DNA from 2 places in the Eubacterium sp. AF34-35BH genome. Region 2 is predicted to be linked to the other one. Evidence: predicted binding sites of a transcription regulator. Region 2 holds the regulator's gene; the other holds the start of a gene.
What was found. The regulator HrcA, encoded in region 2, represses chaperone genes, less so after heat shock. The targets are predictions, from matches to a motif close to TGTTAGCACTCNNNNNNNNNGAGTGCTAACA.
Positions count from the first base shown of each region.

Region 1: DWZ69_RS08090 (Hsp20/alpha crystallin family protein) is a predicted target of HrcA. The motif match lies at 1,002-1,032, and genes of this name have one in related genera.

Region 1 covers NZ_QUDZ01000006.1:51,357-54,790, forward strand. The annotation lists gene DWZ69_RS08080 (MATE family efflux transporter) at 1-731, shown strand, start outside; gene DWZ69_RS08090 (Hsp20/alpha crystallin family protein) at 1,191-1,652, shown strand; gene DWZ69_RS08100 (ABC-F family ATP-binding cassette domain-containing protein) at 2,076-3,434, shown strand, end outside.
Region 2 covers NZ_QUDZ01000010.1:25,389-28,822, forward strand. The annotation lists gene dnaK (molecular chaperone DnaK) at 1-490, opposite strand, end outside; gene grpE (nucleotide exchange factor GrpE) at 533-1,159, opposite strand; gene hrcA (heat-inducible transcriptional repressor HrcA) at 1,179-2,222, opposite strand; gene DWZ69_RS10510 (DegV family protein) at 2,528-3,361, opposite strand.

The DNA.
Region 1 (3,434 bases), on a different contig from region 2:
CAGGGCTTGGAATATTGATATATTACATAATAAAATATCCGGAATACAGAGTCAGAAAAGAAGATTGCAGGTGGAGCAAAAGCAATTTTAAAAATATCCTGTCACTATCAGGTTACACCTGTATTCAGCAGTCAGTGATGAACCTTGGCATACTTATGGTTCAGGGAATAGTTAATGGATTTGGACAAAATGTAATGGCGGCATTTGCGGTGGCGGTGAAAATTGATACCATTGCCTATATGCCGGCACAGGATTTTGGAAATGCCTTTTCTGTTTTCGTAGCCCAAAATTATGGTGCCAATCAAAAGCAGCGAATTAAAGAAGGTGTAAAAAAAGCAGGTATTAGTGTAGTCCTATTTTGCCTGGGAATAAGTGCTTTGGTATTTATATTTGCAAGACCACTTATGTCAATATTTGTAAGCAGTAAGAGTGCAGCAGTTATAAGTACGGGAGTGACTTATTTAAGAATAGAAGGTGCCTTTTATGTAGGAATTGGAATTTTATTTATGCTTTACGGTTTTTATAGGGCTATAAATAAGCCATTAATGTCAGTAATTCTTACAATAATTTCTCTTGGAACACGAGTTGTTTTAGCATATTATTTATCAAAAATACCGGTTATAGGAGTAATTGGTATTTGGGTAGCCATACCAATTGGTTGGTTTTTATCGGATTTGACGGGCATATTAGGATACAAATTTATTAATAAAAGCACTGGGAAACCCTTATAAAATGGGCGTTCCGGTGCTTTTGCTTATGCCTATAACGCAAAGGATTATGAGGCAGATGGAAGTGGAAATAATGATTCAAGATGGTCATTAAATTTTGCAGATGATGCATGGCTTATAATTGACCTTGAGAAAACATACATGATTAACAAGGTTATAATTAATTGGGAAGCAGCATATGGAAAGGCGTATGACATTTTAGTGTCAGTTTACGGAAAATAGACTCACAGGCTGAAAGCACAAATTGGAAAGTTCACAAAAAATTCACAAAAAAATTAGCACTCACCTCTTGACAGTGCTAACAAAAAGGACTATAACATAATTGTACAAAGAAAAAGGTACAAAGATAAATACAAAAAGGCTAAAAGGTCTCAACGTGATGGCGCACAACAAATTAGTCGCTACGCTGTAGCGCATGACAAATTAAGTTTTAGTTATGTAATATGGAAGGAGAGATGACTTATGATGATGCCTAGTATTTTTGGAGAAAACTTATTTGATGACTTTATGGATGATTTTTCAAGAGGCTTTGAATTCCCAGAGTTCCCAGATGTTGACAAGAAATTGTATGGTAAACATGCTAAAAATTTAATGAAGACTGATGTTAAGGACACAGAGAATGGCTATGAAGTTTCTATGGATCTTCCAGGATTCAAAAAAGACGAAATAAAGATGAAACTTGAAAATGGTGTATTAACAATTAATGCAGCTAAAGGATTAGACAAGGACGAGAAAGATAAGAAGGGTAAATATGTAAGACGTGAACGTTATGCAGGTAGCCTAACAAGAAGTTTCTATGTTGGTGATCATGTAACTGTTCAGGATGTTCATCCTAAATATGAAAACGGAATTTTGTCTTTCACAGTTCCAAAAGAAAACAAACAGGTTGAAGAAAAAGAAAAATTTATAGAAATTGAAGGATAAATAAATTCTTCATATGGTTGTTTAGAGAATAAGCAATAAATGAAAAAACCTAGGACTACAATAATGTGTCCTAGGTTTTTTGTGCTCCGTATGTTTGTGGACAACATACAGGGCACAGTAGAGTGTATGAATTAAAAACTATTTATTTTCATTCCATAATTTTTCTGCAACAGGTTTCCAATGTTCAGAGTACTTATCACATTTAGAACATAAATGTTCCACAGTTTCAGGTGACTGTAAATCAGTTGAATGGGCACCTGAAGAATTTGTCAAAAATCATACAACTGTCTAAATATTTCCCAGCATAAAATTAAGCTAAAACGGTTCTGTTTATTGTTACGGTTTTCTACATATGTGTTATACTAGTAGCAAAAAAGTTTAGTGAATTATAGACAACAAAAATTTTATGAAAAGAGGCATTAAGTGAATATTTTATCATTAGAAAACATTACACATTCATACACAGAAAGAAATTTATTTGATGACGCAAGTTTTTATCTTCATGAAGGAGAAAAAGTTGGAATCATTGGCATAAATGGGACAGGAAAATCAACACTGCTAAAAATTATGGCAGGCTTAGAAGTACCTGACAGTGGAAATGTCATAAAGGCATCTAATTTGATGATACATTATCTGCCACAGAATCCACAGTTTAATGAAGATGACACAGTAATTGAAAGTGTGCAGAATATGGTACATCATCATGCAAACGAAGACGAGTTAGTTAAGGCGAAAGCCATGATGACAAGACTTGGCATAAATAATTTTGAACAAAAAACAGGTGAATTGTCCGGTGGTCAAAGAAAAAGACTTGCTTTAGTTTCTGTGCTTATTACACCTTGCGATATTTTAATTCTAGACGAGCCTACAAACCATTTAGACAGTGAAATGGCAGAATGGTTGGAGAATCAATTGCGTGCATTTAAAGGGGCGTTGGTTATGGTTACACATGACAGATATTTTTTAGATAGCGTTACTAACAGAATTATTGAGTTAGACAAAGGAAAAATTTACAGCTACAACGAAAAGTATTCGGGGTTTTTACAGCGTAAGGCAGAAAGAGAAGATAGCGAAAGAGCAAGTGAACGCAAAAGACAAAGTATTCTCCGTAAGGAAATTCAGTGGATGCAGCGTGGCGCAAGAGCAAGATCAACAAAACAAAAAGCTCATATACAGCGCTATGAAAACCTTAAGAATCAAAAAGGAATAGTTGAAGATGATAAAATTGAATTAAGCAGTATTAAGTCAAGAATGGGAAAAACTACAATTGAGCTTGATAAAATTTCAAAAACTTACGGTGATGATACAGTTTTAATTAAGGATTTCTCATACAATTTCTTAAAAGGTGACAGAGTTGGTTTCGTAGGAAAAAATGGTTGCGGTAAAACAACTTTAATGAAAATTATTGATGGTAGAATTAAACCTGACAGTGGAACTGTAACAATTGGACAGACTATCAAAATCGGCTACTATACACAGGAAATTGAGACAGACCAACAAGGTGGAATTGCTTACATGGATCCACAGGAAAAAGTTATTGATTACATAAAAAACACAGCGGAATTTGTTCGTACAGAGGATGGACTTGTATCGGCATCGACAATGCTTGAAAGATTTCTATTTCCATCATCTCAACAGTATAGCAAAATAGAAAAATTGTCCGGTGGAGAAAGACGAAGACTTAACCTTTTAAGGGTACTTATGGAGGCACCTAACGTACTTATTTTAGATGAACCTACAAATGATTTAGATATTGAAACAATGACAATATTAGAAGATTAT
Region 2 (3,434 bases):
TCTGTTCGCCTTCGTTATCAAGGCCATAAGCTAAAGCTGCTGCTGTTGGCTCGTTGATAATTCTCTTAACATCAAGTCCTGCAATCTTACCGGCATCTTTTGTAGCCTGTCTCTGAGCATCGTTAAAGTAAGCAGGTACTGTAATAACAGCTTCTGTAACTTTTTCACCAAGGTAAGCTTCTGCATCAGCTTTTAACTTCTGAAGAATCATAGCTGAAATAGCCTGTGGTGTATATTCTTTTCCTGCTACATTTGCCTTGTAATCTGTTCCCATATGTCTTTTAATTGATGAGATTGTTCCTTCTGCGTTTGTAACAGCCTGACGTTTAGCCTGCTCACCAACTAATCTTTCTCCATCTTTCTTAAATGCTACTACTGATGGAGTTGTTCTTGCTCCGTCTGCATTTGTGATAACTGTAGGTTCTCCACCTTCCATAACAGCTACACATGAGTTTGTTGTTCCTAAATCAATACCAATAATCTTTCCCATTTTATTTTCCTCCTAATAAATATATGATTATTTCAAATAAAACTAATTAGCTACTTTTACCATACTGTGTCTTACCACTGTATCTCTGTATTTATAACCCTTCTGTAATTCCTCTGACACAACGTTTTCACCAAGTTCGTCATTGTCTTCATGCATTACAGCGTTGTGAAGTTCAGGATCAAATTCCTTTCCCTTCGCCTCAATTGCTTCAACTCCAATATCTTCAAGAGTCTGAAGTAACTGTTTATATATAAGATTCATTCCCTGTCCTACAGGTGATTCTAAATCTTCTTCACTAAGTGCTGCAACTCCTCTTTCGAAGTTATCAACTACAGGTAAAATCTTTTCAATAATTGATTTTGCGCCTGTTTCAAACATTGCTGTTTTTTCTTTATCACTTCTGCTTCTAAAATTTTGAAATTCTGCAAATAGTCTTTGATATTTATCATTAAGTTCTTCTATTTGTTCATCTCTCTTATCTTTTCGCTTAAAGCCTTTTTTCTTTTTCTTTTCAGTTTTCTCTTCTGAAGCATCTTCCGTTTCCTGTGTTTCATTAGATTCTTCAGCCTTCTCTTCTGAATTCTCAACTTCTTGGTTCTCTTCCACTGCAGATGTTTCTTCTACATCCACTTCCTGGTTTTCTTCCAAGTCCTTATTTTCCTTTTCCATTGGACTTTCCTTTCTAAATTTATTCTTTGTCGTTAAAGTTTTCATTTAACTGTTCTTTTACAACTCTTAATGTTTCAACAACCTTTTCATAATCCATTCTCTTTGGACCAATGATACCAATTGTTCCTTTGAAACCATCTTCTAATTCGTAAGTAGCAGTTACAACACTGCAATCCTTCATGGACTGAACCGGACTCTCATCACCGATGTAAACCTGAATTCCGGTTTCCTCATCACTTTCATTAATCAATTCTGTTAACTGTGATTTTTCTTCCAGTGTGGTAAGAAGCTGACTTGCTCTTTCCTTATCACTAAGTTCAGGATATTTAAAAATATTTGTTGCTCCTGATGTGTAAATCTTCATTTGCTCCTCAGTGGAAATGGCTTCTGTTATTGCTTTAAGCACTTCATTAACCAAATCCTCATATTCACCTGCCTGTGAAGTCAATGCTGAAATAACACCTAAGTTAATTTCCTCTAAAGTCAAACCTGCAAGTGCTGTATTGAGCGCCACGTTAAGTCTCACTATCATTTCCTGACTTACAACTCTGTCAACATTAACAATCTTATTCACTACATGGTTCTTATCGGAAACCACTGTGCACAACAACTGTTTTTCTTCAAGTACAGATAACTGTATGAATTTGATTTTGTTTCCCTGAGACTTTGGAGAAGAAACCATTGTGGCATAGTTTGTATTGTTTGCTAAAACCTTTGCCATATTCTGGAGAAGTGTCTCAACCTTGTCAACTTTTTCAATTAAAAAGTCTTCCTTCTCGCTAACCTTCTTCTCACGCTCATCTAATTCTGACATCTTATCTTTGAGCATGTGGTCTACATAAAATCGATAACCTTTATCAGTAGGAATTCTACCTGCTGATGTATGAGGCTGAACTATATAACCCATTTCCTCAAGATCAGACATTTCATTTCTGATTGTTGCTGAACTAAGATTCAAATCTGTGTATTTAGAAATTGTTCTTGAGCCAACCGGTTCCCCTGTCTCTAAGTAATTTCTAATTACTGCATCCAGAATCTTTTCTTTTCTTTCATTCAGTTCCATAGATTACTCCTTTCTATGGTTTTAAGATTATTAGCACTCATGTTGTTTGAGTGCTAACATCTTTTCTATGGTCTAATCTATCACTATCAATATTCTTTGTCAACACTTTATTTTAAAAAGAATTGTAAATTAAATGTTAAAAAAAGTTGTCATTATTTTAATACTCTTAAGTCCGTTAAACTATAGAATATTATCCTAACAACAACTTTCTTATTCTCTTTAACATAAACACTTTAATTGATTTTATGTTAATGCTTTATATTTTCTTATTTTCCTTGTTCTTTTATAAGACCATAAACCAAGAATTACTCTGCTACATAAACAATTCCGTATGCTTCAGGTCCGATGTGTGTACCAATTGTTGGTCCAATCTGTAATCTGTCTGAAACTTCAATATTAGCTTCTTTCAATCTGTCTGTAAAAGTTTCATTATTTACAGTTCCTATTGAATACATGCTGTAAACCGGGAAGTCTGTATTAATTGTGTCGTTTGAAATCAACTTCATAATATCATTTAAAGCTTTTTTCTTTCCAATGCTCTTTGCCTTAATACCTACTTTTCCATCTTCTGTAAAATAAATTAAAGGCTTTATTTTTGCAATTGTACCAATTCCTGCTTCGATTTTTGACAAGCGACCACCTTTATACAAATTATCCAATGTATCAAGCACTGCATACATTCTAACCTTTGGCTGAATTTCTTTAATAGCAGCAACTATTTCTTCTGCCGTCTTCCCACTGTCTCTTAGCTGAATACCATAATCAACTAAAACTTTGATAACAAAAGTAGCCGATAATGAATCAACTATATGTATCTTATCATATTCAACCATGTTCTTAGCTAATGTGGCACTTTGAATCAAGCCACTTAAACCTGATGAAAGTAAAATACATATAAGTTCGTCTCCATCTGCCTTAATTTTTTCAAATATATCAATAAAATCCTGCGGTGATGGCTGCGCTGTTTTAGGGAACTCCTCTGATTCCTGTGTTAATTTATAAAATTCATCCTTAGAAATTTCGCCGTCTCTAAAACTCTTATCTCCTATACTAATTGCTATTGGTATGTACTCTATCCCTTTTTCCTGTAACTGTTCCTTATTACAATCAGAACCTGAGTCAATTAAAAATTTTATCATTCTGTATCTCCTTTTAACCACAACAAAAGCTGTTCACAATAGTTTACTTTATGAACAGCTTGTATTTTGTACT